Regions from separate parts of the Roseibium sp. R5 genome, predicted to be linked through region 3. Evidence: riboswitches for the same ligand, from Rfam matches in the RefSeq annotation. Region 3 holds a riboswitch; each other region holds the start of a gene.
The links. Region 3 has a riboswitch for S-adenosylmethionine ahead of AC0J4F_RS23730 (O-succinylhomoserine sulfhydrylase). Riboswitches for the same ligand answer to the same signal wherever they lie in the genome.

Region 1: linked by a shared signal. The riboswitch ahead of AC0J4F_RS00885 (hypothetical protein) and the one ahead of AC0J4F_RS23730 (O-succinylhomoserine sulfhydrylase) in region 3 are both predicted to bind S-adenosylmethionine.
Region 2: linked by a shared signal. The riboswitch ahead of AC0J4F_RS15145 (homoserine O-succinyltransferase) and the one ahead of AC0J4F_RS23730 (O-succinylhomoserine sulfhydrylase) in region 3 are both predicted to bind S-adenosylmethionine.

Annotation. Positions count from the first base shown of each region.
Region 1 is NZ_CM146910.1:177,463-184,059, forward strand. It holds gene AC0J4F_RS00865 (MDR family NADP-dependent oxidoreductase) at 85-1,086, shown strand; gene AC0J4F_RS00870 (efflux RND transporter periplasmic adaptor subunit) at 1,198-2,268, shown strand; gene AC0J4F_RS00875 (ABC transporter permease) at 2,265-3,503, shown strand; gene AC0J4F_RS00880 (ABC transporter ATP-binding protein) at 3,505-4,218, shown strand; SAM-I-IV-variant riboswitch at 4,279-4,401, shown strand; gene AC0J4F_RS00885 (hypothetical protein) at 4,443-4,739, shown strand; gene AC0J4F_RS00890 (acyl-CoA thioesterase) at 4,740-5,096, opposite strand; gene AC0J4F_RS00895 (hypothetical protein) at 5,327-5,545, opposite strand; gene AC0J4F_RS00900 (group III truncated hemoglobin) at 5,558-6,031, opposite strand; gene AC0J4F_RS00905 (RrF2 family transcriptional regulator) at 6,104-6,538, shown strand; gene AC0J4F_RS00910 (Crp/Fnr family transcriptional regulator) at 6,555-6,597, opposite strand, start outside.
Region 2 is NZ_CM146910.1:3,215,009-3,221,605, forward strand. It holds gene AC0J4F_RS15135 (glutathione S-transferase family protein) at 1-258, shown strand, start outside; gene AC0J4F_RS15140 (HIT family protein) at 328-756, opposite strand; gene AC0J4F_RS15145 (homoserine O-succinyltransferase) at 863-1,780, opposite strand; SAM-I-IV-variant riboswitch at 1,815-1,934, opposite strand; gene AC0J4F_RS15150 (GNAT family N-acetyltransferase) at 2,043-3,368, opposite strand; gene AC0J4F_RS15155 (glycerophosphodiester phosphodiesterase family protein) at 3,467-4,228, opposite strand; gene AC0J4F_RS15160 (RidA family protein) at 4,282-4,749, opposite strand; gene AC0J4F_RS15165 (cell envelope integrity EipB family protein) at 5,010-5,891, shown strand; gene AC0J4F_RS15170 (DNA polymerase IV) at 5,896-6,597, opposite strand, start outside.
Region 3 is NZ_CM146910.1:5,068,228-5,074,824, forward strand. It holds gene AC0J4F_RS23715 (LysE family translocator) at 1-382, shown strand, start outside; gene AC0J4F_RS23720 (ArsR/SmtB family transcription factor) at 392-709, opposite strand; gene AC0J4F_RS23725 (putative quinol monooxygenase) at 801-1,154, shown strand; gene AC0J4F_RS23730 (O-succinylhomoserine sulfhydrylase) at 1,175-2,374, opposite strand; SAM riboswitch at 2,418-2,497, opposite strand; gene AC0J4F_RS23735 (2'-deoxycytidine 5'-triphosphate deaminase) at 2,624-3,760, shown strand; gene AC0J4F_RS23740 (YigZ family protein) at 3,768-4,334, shown strand; gene AC0J4F_RS23745 (glycoside hydrolase family 3 N-terminal domain-containing protein) at 4,472-5,749, shown strand; gene AC0J4F_RS23750 (ion transporter) at 5,715-6,509, opposite strand.

The sequences.
Region 1 (6,597 bases), 350 kb from region 3:
CTTGCCACTTGCGCTCAATGCGATAGTTCGCTTACGTATAATGCGGTGCGTATACACATTTTGCGTTAAACCAAGGACACTGAGATGCAGAACCTGCACTTGACCCTGAAATCCCGTCCCGAAGGAAAACTCGGACCGGAGCACTTCGACCGTGTCGAAGAAGACATGGGACCTCTGGCAGATGGCAAGGCGCGCATTCGTGTCGTTTATGTCTCCCTGGACCCGGCGATGCGCGGTTGGGTCTCGCCGGACACAAAGAGCTATATTCCGCCAGTTCAATTGGGTGAGACGATGCGCTCGTTGGGTGTTGGCGTTGTTGAGGAGAGCAAGTCTGATGCCTACAAGGTCGGTGATTGGGTCTCCGGCACACCAGGCTGGACGAAATATGTCGACGTGGCTCCCGGCGAGATCAGCGTTGTCCCGCAAATGGACCGAATTGAGCACTATATGGGCGTTCTTGGCCTGCCAGGGGTGACCGCCTATCAGGGCCTGGTCATTGAGGGTCAACCGAAGGAAGGCGAAACGCTCTGTGTAACCGGAGCCGCCGGGTCGGTTGGCTCTCTGGTCGGCCAGATCGGCAAGGCGCTCGGCCTACGCGTGATCGGTATTGCGGGGACACAGGAAAAGTGTGACTGGCTGACCAAGGACCTCGGCTTTGACGCAGCCCTCAACTACAAGACCGACGATCTGAGCAAAGGGCTTGCCGAGTTCGCTCCGGACGGCATCAACCTGCATTTCGAGAATGTCGGTGGTGCGCCCTTCAAGGCAGCCTTCCGCAATATGGCCGCGCATGGCCGCATGATCTTCTGCGGCTTCATTTCCGCTTACAACGGCGATATCGATCCGGATCCGCTCGATATGACGACCATCATCCGGCGACGTCTGATGCTCAAGGGCTTCACCATGCCGGACCATTATGCATCTTACCCAATGCTGTTCTCCGAACTCGGTAAACTCATGATGCAAGGCAAACTCAAGTACCGGCTTCATGTTGAAGAGGGGCTGGAAAACGCACCAATCGTCTTCAACAAGCTGTTCGATGGCAGCAATACAGGCAAGCTGGTAGTCAAGGTCTCGGACCTCTGATCATCCTTTCCTTTTGAGAATATCGCCGGTGGAGCAGTCAGCCGGCTTTTCTTTTTCTGAGCAGAATTGAGAGTTTAGATTCCTCGTGAAATCTGTCGATTGATCCACCGCATGGCGGACCACGTCAAACGGACTAGTTTGGCCGGATACGAAACAGGTAGTGCCATGCGATACTTCCGCTATTTGCTCATTTTGGCCGCTCTCGGTGCGGCTTTTTCAGCATGGAACTGGTGGTCTGCCAGACCTCCGAAGGTCACCGTCACCGAGGCGTTTATCGGATCGGCTGCCGATGTCGTCTACGCAACAGCCGTGGTCGAACCGGTCAACTGGGCGAAGGTCACGTCGATTTTGCGAGAACGCATCGTGTCCTTGTGTGGCTGCGAGGGCATGGTCGTACAAAAGGGCGATCAGCTGGCCGAGCTCGACAGCGGCGATGCGCGGGCGGCACTTGCGGAACTGGAAGCCCGCCAATCCCTAGCGAAATCTGAGAGTGAGCGGGCGCTGCAGCTGCTGGAGCGCCGGGTCATCAGCCAACATCTTTATGACCGCGCGCAGAGCGAGCTTATTCAGGTAAATGCCGTCATAGCCGCGCAAACAGAACGTCTGCGGGACTACAAGATCGTCGCGCCAATGGATGGCGTCGTTTTGCGGCAGGACGGGTCTGTCGGCGAGGTCGCCGAACCCGGAGACATCCTGTTTTGGATCGGCCAGCCCAAACCCTTGCAACTTGTCGCAGAAGTCAATGAGGAGGACATTCCAAAAGTCGCCGCGGGCCAAACAGCGCTGGTTCGGGCGGACGCCTTTCCGGGGCAGGACCTTACCGCGACCGTTGCCCGGATCACCCCTAAAGGGGATCCGGTTTTGAAGAACTATCGCGTCTACCTGGACCTTCCAAAGGACACGCCGCTTCACATCGGCATGACCACCGAAATCAACATAGTCACCCTTGAAAAGCCGGAAACGGTGCTCGTACCGGTGGCCGCTCTCGATGGTCAGCGGCTTCAGACTGTTTCCAGCAGCAACACCGTTGAGACCATCGTCGTCGAAACCGGGATAACCGGGATCCGAGCTGTCGAAATTCTCGATGGTATTGCTGACGGAGATGCTGTTCTCCTGCCGTTTCGCGACGATCTCTCTGATGGCCAGAAGGTTGAGCCGGTGGCCGAGGGCACGCCAGAATGATCCTTCAGCTCCGCATCGCTGCGACCCATGTGCGCAACAGGCTCCGGCAAACGGTGGTCTCCACGCTTGGTGTTGCACTCGGTGTTGGGTTTTCCATTGCCATGGCCGCCCTCATGGAGGGCTCTCAACGTGACTTCATGGCAACCTTAATCGACGCCATTCCGCATGTGGAGATCAAGGATGATAAGCGGACGCCAACAGCCCAACCGGCCAGCTCCGTTTATGATGCTGTTGCCTTTCGCGGTTTGCGGCCGTTGGAGGACTTGCGTGGGATCCGCAATCCAACGGAAGCTTTAGCTTCGCTGCGAGATTGGGTTGACGGCGACATCGCACAACGCCTGACGGGTCAGGCTGTGCTGCGCTACAGCGGCCAGGACATTGGCATGACGCTGATTGGTGTCCGCCCAAAGCAGGAACTTCTCGTGTCCAACATTGGCGAGGACATCCGGGAGGGGGCCTTTGAGGACCTCGGCACAACCTCCAACGGATTGGTTTTAGGCGACAAGGCAGCCGAACGGCTTGGCGCTGACCTTGGAGACACAGTCACGTTGACCTCAGCAAACGGGGTCGCGAAACGGTTCAAGATTGTCGGCCTGTTCCATACCGGGATCACCACCAGCGACGAAAGCCTCGCCTATGCGCCTCTCAAAGCCGTCCAGATCCTTCTGGAAAAACCTGACATCATCAATGCCATCACGATCCGGCTGAGAAACATCGATGAAGCCGTCGCAGTTGCTGCAAGGGCCGAGCGGCAATTGGGCTACAAGTCGATCTCCTGGGAAGAGGCCAATGAAGGGCTGATGGAGGCTTTCTTTGTCCGCAACGTGATCATGTTTACTGCTGTCGGCGGTATTCTTCTGGTCGCCGGTTTCGGGATCTACAACATCATTTCAACGATCGTGCATGAAAAGGCCCGGGACATTGCCATCCTGAAATCGCTGGGGTTTCCGGAACCCGACATACAGCAGATTTTCGTCCTGGAGGGTTTGGTGATCGGTGTGCTCGGAGCACTTGTCGGGTCTGCACTTGGATTTGGATTGTCGAGTTATCTTGCAACAATCAAATTCGAGGTCACCACCGACATCGAAATGACCCGTCTGCCGATATACTTTTCTCATGTGCATTACATGATCGCCAGTGGTCTGGCGCTTCTGTCTGCGGGCATTGCCGGTTTTGTGCCTGCCAGAAAGGCTGCCGCGCTCAATCCTGTCGACATCATCCGGGGCGCGACCTGACATGAACGTTGCCCCGATCCCAACCACCCCTGCCCCACTTTTGGAAACGCGAGGCTTGACCCGCATTCTTCCGGCTGTAGTTCCGGTCACTCTCGTGGAGAACATCTCGTTTTCGATCGGCACATCGGAGTTCGTCGCGATCACCGGCCCATCGGGCTCTGGAAAATCATCTCTATTGTATCTGCTTGGACTTCTGGACCGGCCGACGGAGGGCGAAGTCCTGATTGGCGGCCGCAAGACGCACGATTTATCGAAGACCGAAATGGCTCACTTGCGGCTGGAAAAGATCGGCTTTGTCTTCCAGTTCCACTTTCTCTTGCCGGAATTCACCGCTATGGAAAACGTGATGATTCCAATGCAAAAACTTGGCGCTCTTGCTGCAGCTGAGCAAAAGGACCGCGCGGCAGGTCTCTTGGAAGATCTCGGCTTGGAGAACTTTTTGCACCGGCAACCTGCCCAATTGTCCGGCGGGCAGCGTCAACGCGTCGCCGTTGCAAGAGCGCTTGCCAATGCGCCGGACCTGATCCTTGCAGACGAGCCGACCGGCAGTCTCGATTCTGTCGCGACAGAGCAGGTGTTTATGTCGCTTCAATCGATTGTCGATCAACAAAGAACCACAGTGATAGCCGTTACGCACGACATGGATATTGCCGGCCGGATGCAGCGTCGCATTCATCTGGTCGATGGAAAAATCGACTATGACCGCAATCAATAACCGTTGGAGTCCTTCGGTTCTTGGATGACTTGCCAAAAAACGGAACTCATGGCATAAGCCTGCCATCATCAAGAGAAGGGCTGGCGCCCTCGCCAACCTGCCGACCGGGCAAGGTGGTTTCCGCAACAGGGATGCGGCCGTCCAGACACTCAAAAGAGGCTGCGCGGCAACGAAGCGGTAGTTTTCCTGCGCCAGTCCTCCTCGGGCAACCGATGGAGGATTTTTTGTTTCAAGATGCGCTGGCCGGACAAGCGGCCGAGTTGATCAGATACCAGGACGCCGAAGAGGCCGATCAGACAGCGGCCGAGATCTGGCAATCTACCGCGGAAGATTGTGTGCTGGCCCGCATGAAGACCATTCGGGTGTATGGCGGACTGCCACGCCACAAACGCCGGTTGACCCAGCATGAGCGGGTCGACCGCTTACAGGCATTGTTGCGCCTTTGGGCCAATGGCTGCATTTGCGCGGTCGATGAAGAGCTGTTTGCGGACCTGCTGGCGCGCAGATCCTTGCGCGCCTGATTACTGCGGAGCCGGAGTGTCCTTGGGGACTGGACGTGGCTTGCCTTGGTCATCAACGGCGACCATCGTGAAAATCGCTTCGGTGACTTTTTCCCGGCCGCCGAAACGGTGGCGCAAAGCCCAGGCTTCCAGTTTGATTTCCATGGAGCTTGTCCCGACGCGGCCGACGCTTGTGTAAACACACAAGACATCTCCGACATGGACCGGGCGGATGAATTTCATCTTGTCGACTGCGATCGTGACAACGCGGCCCTGCGCTCTTTGCCCCGCGGCAATCCCACCGGCGAGATCCATCTGAGACAGCACCCACCCGCCAAAGATATCACCAGATGCATTGGTGTCGGCCGGCATTGCCATTGTCCGGAGGGTCAGTTCCCCTTGCGGTGTTTCTTCACTCAAAGCGGTCGCTCCAGTTTCGTGTTTTACCGAGCCTAGCCCAACCGCTTCAAAACACAACGCTATCAATCAGATAATCAGCATCAGAATGGCCATGATCCAAAGCGGCATTGGTGCTGCAATCCAGATCAAGAGGATGGGTAAGCCACGTTGTGTCCATTTTGCACTGAACATTGGTGTCTCCTGTAAATTCAGAACATAGGGATTTCATAATAGGTCAGTGCCGCCAATGCGGTCATTCCGACCGCAAAGGCGAGTTTGGCGCTGCCAATCAGCGTTCGCCCCGCCACATCGAGGCGTGGCAAAGGCATGGATCTGGAATCCAGGTACATGGACACCATCATTCCGATGAAGACCGCGAACCACAAAACAACCAGACCTTCGGCCACCAAGACGATTGCCGGTAACATGAGCCCCTCCTATCAGGCTTGTTCAGTAAAGAGTTCCCCCGGCGGTGTACTGCCGGCAAAACCGAACGTTGCGAGCCACAGGCTCTGAGCAATCCGTTCGGCAATGGCGATGATCTCTTCGGCAACGTCCGAAACAAAAATCTCGCGTGCTACCGGCCGGAATACGTCGAGCCAATCGCCATAATCCGAGCTGACCACTTCCTTTAGTTTCAGGTGTTCCGGAACCGGCTTGCCTTTGTAGGTCCCGTTTTTCAGGAGAACGGACTGCCAAAACCGTTCCATCTTCTCAAGGTGCTCCGGCCAACGCCCTCCGAGACGCTTTTCAAAGATCTCACCGAGATGGGGTTGCTGGCGTAAAGTCCCATAGAATGAATGCACAAGGATCCGGATCGTCTCGGGAGTGACTTCGGCGTATTGCACCTCACAGGCCCCGTCGGAGCGGGCGACCGCGTTACCTGTTTCCTGTGGTGTTTGTTTGATTTGCATCGCAACCTCATAACATTCATATAAAATGAATCTTTTAAATGGCAGAAGTGCACGCTAAAATCAACATATAAAATGAATGTTTTGAAAGTTCTGGAAATGCGCCTCAGTCAAGCCAGTGATTTCGCCTTGAGACTCCTGATGGCAATCAGCCAATCAGATGCCCCGCAGACAGTGGACAAGTTGACCGCGCAACTTGGCCTGGCGAAATCCCATGTCATGAAAATAGTGGCTCAACTTGCCAAGGCCGGCTACCTGGAAACGACCCGGGGCCGTGGCGGCGGGATCCGGATTGCCAAAGAGGCAGATGACATCCGCATTGGCGATGTGGTGCGGTTGATTGAACCAGATCTTGGCGTGGTCGCGTGCCTCAAGGATGAACCGGCAAGCTGCCCGTTTTTACCGCGCTGCGCGCTCAAGGGCGCGATGGCGAGGGCGGCGGAGGCGTTCCTCGACAGCCTGAATGAACAAACGCTTGGTTCGATCCTGGCCGGCACGCAGAAGATATGAATGCTCGGCGCCTTGCCTAAAGTGTTGAAGCTTGTTCGAGAAAGTCTACCTGTTCCAGG
Region 2 (6,597 bases), 1.9 Mb from region 3:
ATGAAGGCTCTGGCGGCGCAGCTTGTAAGAGCACCCTATCTCCTCGGAGATCAGATTTCCGCAGCAGACATCTTCTGGGGATCTGCTCTGCGCTGGACCTTGATGTTCGGTCTGGTGCCGGACTGGCCGGTCTTTACCGAGTATGCCGAGAGAATTACCGCACGGCCGAGTTTCGAGAGAGTTTTGGAAGACGAGGCTGTGCTCGATGCAGCGCATGAGGCCGCTGCGAACCCGGCAGGGATCGCCGCCGCGAGTTGATCCAAGGCGTCGTCGTGAAATCCGGAGGCACAGCACTTGCCTCCGGAGAAGTGTCGCGGGGTTTGAGGCTTAGCTCAACGCAGCGCGGATCTTGTCGGCTTGTTCGGCAAGTAGATCGTTGTCAGCCATTTCACCGGTGTGCGGCTTCATCTTGACGCCGTCAAAGCGCGGGATGATGTGGACATGGGTGTGAAACACCACCTGGCCGCCGGCTGGTTCAGAGAACTGCTGAATGGTGGTGCCATCTGCCCCAAAAGCTTTGATCACTGCATGCGCCATCTTTTGGACCGTGGCCATCACCGCGTTCAGGTCCTCTTGCGCGATGTCCAGAATGTTGCGGGATGGAGCCTTCGGAATGACCAGCACATGTCCGTCACCGCGCGGCATGATGTCCATGATCACGACCGTCTTGTCGTCTTCATAGACCTTGTGACTCGGCAGCTCTCTGCGCATGATTTTGGCAAAGATGTTCTGGTCGTCGTAGGCGGGCGTTTCGATCGGCATGCGTACCTCTAAAAAGGGAAAAAGTCTTCGAATGTCGACGGACACATTACTCCGCCAGGCGGTTCGACAACAAGGGTTGTGACCGCCCGGCAGTGTCCGATTATTCGCCGATATTGTTCAAATCAAACGGTGTGGACTGATACATCTCATTGATCCAGTTGCCGAACAGGAGATGCGCGTGGGCCCGCCAGCGATTCACCGGCTGCCGGGTGGCATCGTCATCCGGAAAGTAGTTCTGCGGCCGGATCGGCGTGTCAGACACCTGGCTGTCCCGTTCGAATTCATCCGCCAGAGACGTCGTGTCATACTCGATGTGATTGAACATATGCAGGCAGCGATGCTCCGGATCGTCCAGGAGGCACATACCGGTCTCGTCATCTTCCGCCAGCACCATCAGATTGCTGCCGTCCGGAATGTCGGCCTTCCGGGTTTCCGTCCAGCGTGAGACGGGCAGACAGAAATCATCGGAAAACCCTCGGAGATACGGCGAGGCCGGCGCGCGCGTCCGTTGCCGGTAGACGCCCGTTGCCTTGTCGGCCCGCGCATATTTCGGCATGCCATGAAAGTGATAAGTGGCCGCCTGAGCCGCCCAGCAGATGGTCAGCGTGCGATGAACATGTGTCTGGGTCCAATCCAGCACATCGCGCATTTCCTGCCAGTATCCGACATCTTCAAAGGGCAGCTTCTCCACCGGGGCTCCGGTGATGATGAACCCGTCGAACTTCTCGTTCCGGACTTCTTCCCAGGGACGATAGAACGCTTCCAGATGCTCCGTTGGCGTGTTCCGTGGCACGTGGTTGGTCATGCGCACCAGCGTCAGATCGATCTGAAGCGGGGTGGAGCCGAGAAGGCGTGCGAATTGGGTCTCTGTCTTTATCTTGTTCGGCATCAGGTTGAGAAGACCGATGCGCAGGGGGCGGATGTCCTGACGCATGGCATCCGCTTCCTGGATGATCATCACGCCTTCGGATTCCAGAATGGGGCGGCCGGGCAGATCGTTTGGAATTTTTATCGGCATTTGCGCGTCCTGTAACCAGAGACAGATGCCTTTCTTCGATCCGATTCGTTGCCTTTGAACTTGAAGTTCACGGCCGCATCTTCTGTTCGAAGAACCACCTTGCCCGGATCGGCAGGTTGGCGTGGGGCATCTGTCCCAACTCTTGATGATGGTCCCTAGGTAATGGATTGGACGCGATCCGGCAAGCCCTGTGCAGACGAATGCCGATCTTGTGAAAGAGGCAAATTGTTGTTGGATCTCAGGCGCGTGGCAAATGGAAGTTTTAGCTGCCTTTCCGGAAAGGGGCATGTTCAGCCAACGCTTCGTTTTCGCGTTGAACGGCGCGCCGCTCCTGCTCCAGAAAGTCTGCGACTGCGTCGTGAAGGCCCTCATGGGCAATCCAGTGGGCAGAATAGGTCGTTTGCGGCAGGTACCCGCGCGCCAATTTGTGCGCTCCCTGAGCGCCGGCCTCGACGCGTTTCAGGCCTTTGGAAATGGCAAAGTCGATTGCCTGATAGTAACATAGCTCAAAATGCAGGAACGGATGGTGTTCGGTGCAACCCCAGTGGCGGCCGAAAAGGGTTTCCGATCCGATAAAGTTGAGGGCCCCGGCGACATACCGGCCATTGCGTTTTGCCAAGACCAGAAGAATGCGGTCCGCCATCCGTTCACTGATTAGCGAGAAGAAGGCACGATTGAGATAAGGGCGGCCCCACTTACGGGCGCCCGTATCCATGTAAAATCCGTAAAAGGCATCCCAATGCGCTTCTGTCAGATCGCTGCCGGTGACCCATTCGATTTCGAGCCCGTCAGCGCTGATGGCTTCGCGGCGTTCCTTTTTGATCGCCTTGCGTTTGCGCGAGGCGAGGTCGCCGAGAAACTGGTCGAAGGTTTCGTAGCCGTTGTCGTCCCAGTGGAACTGCTGATCTGTGCGCCTCAGATAACCGAGATCGCCAAGCGAGTCCCATTCCGGTTTAGTCAAAAAAGTCGCGTGAACCGAGGAGGCGCCGGTGCGTTGGCAAACCTGTACAAGGCCAGCTGCGAGTGCCTGGAGCCCAGCTTCCCTGTTGATGTCGGAGCTGGTCAGAAAACGGCGGCCTGTCGCCGGAGTAAAAGGGACCGATATCTGGAGTTTTGGATAATAGTCGCCGCCCGCCCGGTAGAATGCGTCGGCCCAACCATGATCGAAGACATATTCACCCTGGGAGTGGCTTTTCAGATAAGCGGGAACGGCTCCAAGAACCGCGCCTTTACCATCCTCCAGCACCATGTGCCGGGGCATCCATCCAGTCTGGCGTGTCGCGCAGCCAGATGCCTCCAAGGCTTCCAGAAAAGCGTGGGATAAGAAAGGGTTGAAGTCTGTTTCTTCAGAATCTGAATCAGCTTCAGGGGCTAGCGCGGAAGTGAGATCTTGAGACGCAACAGCGTCCTGTGCGCGCGCCAGGTTTCCGCCTTCGCTAAGGATCCAGCCGGGATTGGCAACCGCATCCCATTTGTCAGCCGGCACATCTGCCAAGGATGACAGAAGTCTAATGGAGAGCGTCGTCTCCGTGTCACCGGCGCCTGGTTTTTGCGGCTGTTCGTTGTCCGGTGAAATAAAAGACGTCATGTCAGTGTGTCGGCCCGCCATAAAAGGATTGTTTACAAGAATGTAGAGCCGCTTTGCTGCGCCGCAAGAGGGAATTCCGTTCCTGGAATGCTTGTCCGTTATTGATCCGGATCGAAGCCCTCAAAGACGATTTGATCGGCAAACCGTTTTGCGACTTCCAACTGTCCTGGTGTCCGAACTGTCCACGTCATGATTGGGGTTCTGAAAACCTTTTTCATCATGCTGGGGCCGGGGCTCGGTAGATCGTTGACGCCATAGGAGATGAAGTGCGGGCTTGTGCGCGGAAAATGGAGCAGATGGCGCAATATGAAACGGTCCATCCGGCTGTGGCGTGTGTAGTCCGGGCCGGGGCGGGCCGCATCTGCCACGATCCCGCGGAGAACGGAGTTGTTGTGCGCCTTTGCAACAGCCAGCATGTCCGGATCAAAGGTTTTGATACAGGCTGGGCCCTTATACGCATTCACTTGATCAACAACGCGGCGGACAAAGTCGCCTTGCGCATCGCGCCGGAGCAAGGATTTGATTTCGACAACCAGCGGCACACGGCCATCCACCAGATCAAAAAGGTCCTGAAGCAGCCATAGGTGATCTGTGCCGGTACGCATTTGCAGTTTGACGAGATCGGCTGAAGACCGCCCGGAAACCGGCCCGCTGCCATCTGCGAGACGGTCCAGGTCATCATCGTGAAAGACGAGCGCTTCACCATCACTGGTCTGCTGAACGTCAACCTCAATCCCGAAGTCTTTGTCCACGGCCTGCTGGATTGCTGTTGGGGTGTTTTCAATGATGCCGTTGCTGGCATCGTGATACCCCCGGTGCGCTATCGGTCGGGCGAAAATGGCGGCAAGTTCTAGTGACATGTTAATCTGGTCCGGAATTGGCGGAGCGTTTTTAGAGCCCCGCCAGAGCGGAATTAGTCCGCGATCTCGAAAATGGCTTCGATTTCAACCGCGGCGCCAAACGGAAGGGAGGCAGCGCTGACGGCGGAACGCGCATGGCGGCCACTGTCGCCCATGGCCTCTACCAGGAAATCGGACGCGCCGTTGATCACCTTCGGCTGGTCGGTGAAATCACCCGTTGAGTTCACAAAGCCAACGATCTTGACCAGGCGGACCAGCTTGTCCAGATCCCCAGTCGCCGCCTTTGCCTGTGCGAGCAGATTGATGGCGCAGAGTTTTGCAGCTTTCTGGCCGTCTTCAACTTGAAGGCCTTCGCCAAGCTTGCCGGTCACGGCGATCGCACCGCTTTCCATCGGCAGCTGGCCGGAAATGAACAGCTGATTGCCTGTCTTCACAAACGGCACGTAGTTGGCAGCTGGTGCGGCGGCATTTGGAAGGGTTATGCCGAGTTCAGCCAGGCGGGCTTCGGTTTTGCTGGTCATGTGTGTCCCCGATTAAAAACGTGAGTTGCCCGTGTCTTGGCTCAAATTGCAGAAACTGACAAGCTCATTTCCGGCAGACGGGGGCGGTATTTGCTCGGCACCTCGTTACTCAACAAAGTCCAATTGGCGCTTTTGTGCCCGTATTTGTGACCTACATTATCGGTGGGGCCGGGCAATCCTTGCTAGCAGTCCGGCATGAACCCGAATAAAAGACTAGAAACAAGAAATTTCCGCTTGAGCAGCGGTGACGAGGAAATGTGATGCGGCGAACCGTTTCAGGCCAGGCTTTTGAGACTGCTTTTCTATTGAAGTGCGCTGTGGCTGCCATTGTGGTTGTCACGTCTGGTGCCAGTGAAGCAGCTGCCAAAGTGGCAGGCATACAGCTTGCTCCGCATAGAGCTGTCTATGACATGAAGCTTGCCGATACCGAGCAGCAGTCCGGGATTGCAGGTCTCTCCGGACGCATGGTCTATGAGTTTTCAGGCGATGCTTGCGAAGGGTACAGCGTCAATTTCCGTTTTGTCACCGAGTTCCGCGATCTGAGCGGTGGCTCCCAGGTAACAGATCTTCAGACCACATCGTTCGAGGGCCCGGATGCTGAGAGCTATCAGTTTCTGTCCAAGACCTATGTCGATCAGAAACTGGTCGAATCGAGCCGGGGACTGGCGCGGGCTGAAACAGGTTTGAAGGCGGTCGAACTGAAAGAACCGGACGAAAAGTCGTTGCAGATCGGCCAAGATGTTCAGTTTCCAACAGAGCACCTGATGAACATCGTGAAGACCGCGCAAGACGGCGGGCACTTCACCGCCAGTGATATCTACGATGGAGCTGAAACTGGCGACAAGGTCTTTGGAACCACTGCCGTAATCGGTGCCAAGGCCGTCGGTATTGTGCCGGAAATTGATGGCGAACGGCAGGACGCCTTGGATACTGTTGCGTCCTGGCCGGTGACCGTAGCTTATTTCGATCCCTCCACGCAGGAAAATTCCGGCGAACAGACACCCGTCTATCAGTTGTCTTTCAGGCTATTTGAAAACGGTGTGAGTGACAAACTTGTTCTGGATTACGGTGATTTCAAAATTGCGGGAACGATGACGGCGCTGGAACTTCGGGATCTGACAGACAAGTCTGACTGCGAGTAACCGCTTACTTGTCTTCGGCGGCTTTGCGCGCCTGTTTGGCGGCATGTGTCAAACCAAGCTCGACAGCAGAATTTCCGAATTTGCCGCGCAGTTTGTCGATGGCGAGTTCGGCCTTTTTCTTTCGTCCTGATGTTGCGTCGAGCAGGTCCTCCGGATCTGCTTGAGAGGCATCTGAGAGGTCGTTGACCCCAATGCCGATTAGACGGAAGCGGCGGCCATCGGTTTCCGCCTCCAAGAGGGCAACACCTGCATCAAATATCTTGTCCGCAAGCTGTGTCGGGTCGGTCAAATGACGTGCACGGGTGATTGTTTTGAACTCAGAGGTCTTCAGCTTGAGGGTGATGCCACGTCCGGCAATCTCGGACTTTTTCAGGCGGAACGACACCTTTTCAGACAAGTCTCTTAAGATCGGTTTCAGGACATCGAAGTCCGATATGTCTGTGCGGAACGTGGTTTCGGTGGAAACGCTTTTCGCACCGCGCGAAGGGGTCACATCACGGCTGTCGTCGCCGTGGGAGAGGCGCGCTAAGCGCAACCCGATAGAGCCATACCTGCGCGCCAATGTGTTGGCATCCATCGTTTGTAGCTGGCCGATCGTTCGGATGCCGTCGCGGTCGAGTTTCTTTTGGAAGACTCTCCCAACGCCCCAAATCTTGCCGACAGGCATGGGGGCAAGGCGCCGTTCCGCTTCTGCTGCACCAATCAC
Region 3 (6,597 bases):
GGCAGGTGTCGGTGTGCTGATCTTTATGGCCGTCAAAATGTGGCGGTCAGCACCAACTCTACCTGACGCAGCAACACCAGATCGGTCGTCCCACCCGGCGCGGCTTTACGCGAGCGGCTTTGCGGTTGCGTTTGGCAACCCGAAGGCACTGGTCTTTTTCACCGCCTTCTTTCCGCAATTCATAGATCCGACGGCGCCGGTCCTGCCCCAGTTATCGATCATGTGCCCAACCATGGCCGCACTCGATTTTGCGTTTGTGATGCTTTATGCGGCCGGTGCCAAACAGTGCCTCGGTTTCCTGAGACAACATCCAAGACTTCTGAACCGGACGGCGGGCGGCACCTTGCTGACGGCGGCCGGACTTCTGGCATCGACGCGTTAGATCAGGATGTCAGGGGCTGATCTCTTCAGCAATCAGCGGCAGCAATCCGGGAAAACGAGTATCGATCTCCTCCCTGCGCAATGCTGCGGCTCTGGAATTGCCCCGATCGACTTGCCGGATCAAGCCCGCTTCCCGCAACACCCGGAAATGGTGCGTCACTGTGGCCTTGCTGACCGGAAGCTGGAAGGAGGCACAGGTTCGCTCCGTACCCGTGTCCGCCCGGACCAATTCCCGGATCACGCGGCGCCGATGAGGATCTGCCAAGGCGGTGAGGACCTTTCCCAGGTCCAGATCGACCGGCTCCAGATTGTCGTCCTTCTCTCCCATCTCATCCCTCTTGCGCCACTCGATAGGTAAGACTTGCATCTTACCTTTTATTCGCCTAGGTACGACACACATCATACCTAAGGAGATCTTCATGTCCAATCCTGACTTCGCGCTCCCGGAACCCGACGCCGATGAAACCGGTCCTTATGCGCTGGTCGGTCAAGCCCGCGCACGGCCCGGTTCTGCTGAAAAACTGGAACAGGCACTTGTTGCGCTCGTCCCCCCGACACGGGAAGAGACAGGCGCGCTTCAATATCACGTGCATCGCGACCGGGCCGACCCGGATCTCTTTGTCTTCTACGAAGCCTGGGCGTCTCTGGCAGACCTAAAGGAACACCTCCAGATGCCGTACATTCAACAATTCCTTGCAGGCCATCAGGAGCTTGTTGACGGAGAGATGCAAGTCACCTGGCTCAAAATGGCCAGTCCTTATCCGGGAGCCTGATCAATCGTTGAAATGGCAGACTATATCGCCGCCAGTGCCTTTTCGACGTCCTCAAGAAGATCCTGCGGGTCTTCCAGACCAACAGAAAGGCGCAGGATGCCGTCGGTGATGCCAAGCTCGGCGCGGGCTTCCTCACCGATCGACTGGTGGGTGGTCGTTGCCGGGTGGGTGATCAGGCTTTTGGCATCACCGAGGTTGTTAGAGATCCGGATCAGGTCCAGCGCATTCACAAACCGGAATGCAACCTCCTTGCCGCCCTCGATTTCAAGCGCCACCATCGTCGAACCACCGCGCATCTGACGCTTGGCGATCTCGGCTTGCGGGTGATCGTCCCGCCCCGGGTAAATCAGGCGTGTCACCTTGGACTGACCCGCCAGAAAGTCCGCAATCTGGCCGGCACTGTTCGTCTGCTGTGCCACGCGCAGCGGCAATGTTTCGAGCCCCTTCAAAAGCACCCAGGCACTGAACGGGCTCATGTGCGGGCCAGTGTGTTTGACAAAAGGCATCACCTCTTCGGTGATCCACTCTTCATCCGACAGAACCACACCACCAAGACACCGCCCCTGCCCGTCAATGTGTTTGGTGGCGGAATAGATGACCACATCCGCGCCGAGGCTCAGAGGAGACTGGTACATCGGCGTCGCGAACACGTTGTCAACGATCAGGCGCGCACCAACCGACTTTGCAATTTCCGCAACCGCAGCGATGTCAATGACTTCCAGGGTCGGGTTGGTCGGGCTTTCCAGGAACAGGGCCTTGGTGTTCGGCTTGACGGCCGCTTTCCACTGCTCGATGTCCGTCCCATCGACCAGCGTGCTCTCAACACCAAAACGCGGCAGCAGGGTCTCGCAGATGTAGCGGCACGAGCCGAAAAGGGCCTTCGCCGCAACCACATGATCCCCCGCCTTGACCGACGCCATCAGGGCAAGATTGACCGCGGCCATGCCGCTGGCGGTTGCCCGCGCAGCTTCCGCGCCTTCCAGCATCTTGATGCGGTCTTCGAACATCGCGACGGTTGGGTTGGCATACCGCGAATAGACAAACCCCGGATCTTCACCATTGAACCGTGCTTCGGCCGCTTCCGCACTGTCGTACACAAAACCCTGTGTCAGGAACATCGCCTCGGACGTCTCGCCGAAAGGTGAGCGGGTCGTGCCGCCATGAACGAGTGCGGTTGCAGGGCGCCAGTTGGTTCCGGCGGTGTTCTTGGTGTCAGTCATGTCGATGTTCGCTCCAAACGAAAAAACCCCAGCCTCAAGACCGGGGTTTGCACCTCCGGCCTTTTTAGCGACTTGTTTAACGTGGCTGCAAGCCGGCCGGCCCAAATCACCACGAGGTGGCTTTCACTTAAGCGAAAATGGGCTTTCGGTCAATCTACCTCCCCCTTTTCCTGAGATTGGCCAGAAAGAGAGTTGGCGGGGCCAGCCGCATCCGTTAAGGACGTTAGACGACGATTGCAGGATGAATTGATGAACGTATCAGCGGACCAAAGCACCACAGGCAGCGCATTGATCGCCGCGAGCGGAATTTTGCCCGAGCGAGTCATTCAGGCGATGTTCGCAGCGCAGGAGATTTGCGCAGCGCAACCCCCTGTCAAAGGTCAAATTCAGCCTGCGAGCCTCGATCTACGGCTTGGAACCGTTGCCTACCGGGTACGCGCAAGTTTTCTGCCCGGTCCGGACATCAAGGTGGCGGACCGCTTAGAGCAGTTGAAGCTTCATACCATTGATCTTCAGGACGGGGCCGTTCTAGAGACGGGGTGCGTCTACATCGTTCCGTTGCAGGAAAGCCTGGCGCTGCGGCCCGACATTTCGGCAACGGCCAATCCAAAAAGCTCCACCGGGCGTCTTGATGTGTTCACCCGCGTAATTACGGACAATGGCCAGGCATTCGACACCATTCCAGCCGGCTATGCCGGACCGCTTTATGCAGAAATTTCGCCGCTTACTTTCCCGATCCTGGTGCGTTCCGGCTCCCGCCTCAGTCAGATACGCTTCCGGCGGGGACAATCGCTGATCCCGGATGCTGATCTTGAAGGCATCCACAAATCAGAAACCCTGATGAGCGGCGGCAATGAGCGGATCGGCGGCGGTGTCCAGCTTTCCATTGATCTCGAAGGCGAAGGCCCGGGCAGCCTGATCGGTTACCGCGCCAAACATCATTCCGGGCTGATTGATGTTGATCTGGTCGGCGCTCAAGACCCGCTTGATTTCTGGGAACCGATCTACCGCCGGCAGAATGCTGAACTGATCCTTGATCCGGACGCTTTCTATATACTCGTCAGCCAGGAAGCCGTGCACGTCCCACCGGACTATGCCGCCGAGATGGTGCCCTTCGATCCACTGGTCGGGGAGTTCCGGGTGCATTATGCCGGTTTCTTCGATCCCGGCTTCGGCCATGCGGGCGCTGGCGGTGTAGGCTCACGCGCGGTTCTGGAAGTCCGCTCCCATGACGTGCCCTTTATCGTGGAACACGGGCAGACCATCGGCCGCCTTGTCTATGAACACATGGCCGAACGGCCCGCGACACTTTATGGCGAGGGCATCGGCTCCAACTATCAGGGCCAAGCCTTGAAGCTCTCCAAGCATTTCAAGGCATCAACCTGAACACTGAATGTCCTTGAAAACCATCACCCGCGAATACGAAGGCTTCCTGGAAGACCGGAAGTCCCGGTTCCTGGCCTTCTTGGTGCCGATTGAGCAGTTCGACACCCGTCTGGAAGAACTGCGCAAGGAACACCGCAAAGCCAATCATATTGTAACCGCGCACCGGCGGCTTCTCGATGATGACCGGATCGAGGAAAGCGGCAAGGACGATGGCGAACCTGCCGGCACGTCCGGAATGCCGACCTTGCGCGTTCTGCAGGGCGCAGACCTGATCAATTGCGCTGTTTTAATCGTCCGGTACTTCGGTGGTACGAAGCTGGGCGGCGGGGGCCTTGCCCGCGCCTATTCAGGCGCTGCGCAAGACGCGATCGCGAATGCCGAATTGGTGCCCTTCCAGAAGCTCTCCCGCAAGAGGGTCAGCGCAGACTTTGCATCGAGCTCCGAGCTGGAACGGAAAATCACTGGCCTCGGACTGGACGTGGTCTCGCGCGACTACACGGAAACCGGAGTGGTCCTGATCGTTGAAGGGCCGGAGGATCTCCTGGATGCCCTTGACGGCACCGCGGACGGTTAGAACTCGAAGCCCAAGCCGCAGTCCGCTGCCACGATCATTATCGCCAGACGATCGATAAGATCGCTTTCTCACGCCCGCGGCGCTACCTTGACAAGAACAGAGGATCAGCATCCGTTTTCTGGAGTGGAGTAAAAGGCTTGTTTTCAGCGACGAAACGATCTCTGGCCTTGACCGCCATGCTGCTGTTCGTCCCTTTTCTCCTTGCTGCACTGTGGATTACCCTCTTTCAAGCCGGACCTAATCGGCTCATTTCCGGTGGGCCAGAAGCCAGCCCTTTGGAGCGGAAAGTCGGTCAACTGATCATGGTTGGGTTTAACGGCACCAGCCCATTGGATCCGGGTGTCATGGCTGTCAGCGGCCAACTTGAAAGTGGCCGCATCGGTGGCGTTATGCTGCTTGGCCGCAACATTCAAACACCCGACCAGCTGACCACCTTGACTCGCCACCTTGCCGATCAAGGTTCCGTGTCTTCTATCTTTATCGCAGTTGATCAGGAAGGCGGCCAGGTGCAGCGTCTCGCCCCTCTTGGCGATCCCATGACCTGGAGCGCGGCGAAGAACCTTCCAACCGCCACAGACAATTGTGCACCTCGCAAGGTCCGCGCTTATTATGCCCGCCGGGCCGCCCAACTCGGCGCCTACAACATCAACGTCAACTACGGCCCCGTCGTTGATGTGGACATCAACCCGGACAATCCGATTATCGGCAAGAAGAAGCGGAGTTTTTCCGCTGACCCGGCCACAGTTACCAATTGTGCTGCGGGTTTTATTGCCGCCCATCAGGCCGCTGGAATAGCAACAGCACTCAAGCACTTTCCAGGACACGGATCTTCAACGGCGGACAGCCACTCCAGTTTGCCGGTGATCAGCCAGTCCTGGCGCGAGCATGAACTGGAGCCTTATCGCGCGCTCAGGCAGCAGGACCGGGTGGACATGGTGATGATGGGCCATCTTGTTCACCCGCGCTTTTCCGACACGCCAGAAACTCCAGCCTCTCTTTCGAAAAAGGGGATTGCGGAGGCCAGAACCCTGGCCGGCAAAGATGCTGTCATCATCACTGACGATCTGGAAATGGATGCAGTCTCTGATCGGTTTTCGATCGAAGACGCAGCGGTGCAAGCGATCGCCGCCGGGAATGATATTGTGCTCTTTTCCAGTTTTGACCGGACCGATCCTCAGCTCGGTGACCGGGTCAACGCCGCTATTGTGGCCGCCGTTGTGGATGGCCGGATCAGTGAAGCACAGGTTGACCAGGCTGCCGCGCGGGTTGCCGCCTTAAAACACCGCCTCAGCCGGTTTCGGGTGGGCGTTTGGCCAGAACCGCAGTCTGCAAGACTGGGCACTGGACCGAAGAACACACCACCCTCCTACGCCGCAGCAACTACGATTTTGCCGTCTGCTCCCGCAGCTCCTTGAGTTCGGCCCGCAAGGCTTTCACTTCTTCCAAAATGAGGCCCGTTTCATCATGAATCGCTTGGCGGTTGGCGTCGGCTTCCGCTTCATGCTCCTCCTGCATGGCGGAGACGATGATACCGATGAAGAGGTTCAAAACCGTGAAAGCCGTGCACAGGATGAACGGCACGAAGAAGATCCAAGAGAGCGGATAGACTTCCATGACCGGCCGGACGATCCCCATGGACCAGCTTTCCAGCGTCATGATCTGGAAAAGCGTATAGAGCGATGCCCCAAGATCACCGAACCATTCGGGAAACGATGCCCCAAAGAGTTTGGTCGCCATCACTCCGAACACATAGAACACCAGCGCCATCAGAACGACGATGGACCCCATGCCCGGCAAGGCGGCAATCAACCCGCCAATAACCCGCCGCAGAGATGGAACAACGGAAATCAGGCGCAGAACACGCAGGATGCGGAGCGAGCGTAAGACTGAGAGCGTGCCGCTGGACGGCAACAATGCGATTGCTACGATGAAAAAATCAAAGAGGCTCCAGGGATCCTTGAAAAAGCGCAAGCCATGCGCAAACAGACGCAGCGCGATTTCGATCACGAATATGCCGAGGATCGTCTGGTCGATTGCAATCAAAACCGACCCGAACCGGTCCATGACGAACGGGCTGGTTTCCAGCCCGAGCGTGATCGCATTCACGACGATGATCGCGATGATCCAGTATTCCCACGTGCGTGAGGTAACCAGGGCTTTGATTTTTTCCCGCATAGTCTGTTCCGGAGCCTGAAATATTCCAAAGGCGCTGCGCCGCGCGGAACATGGAGGTTCGGGCCGGTCTTGGCAAGATGGCAGCGGG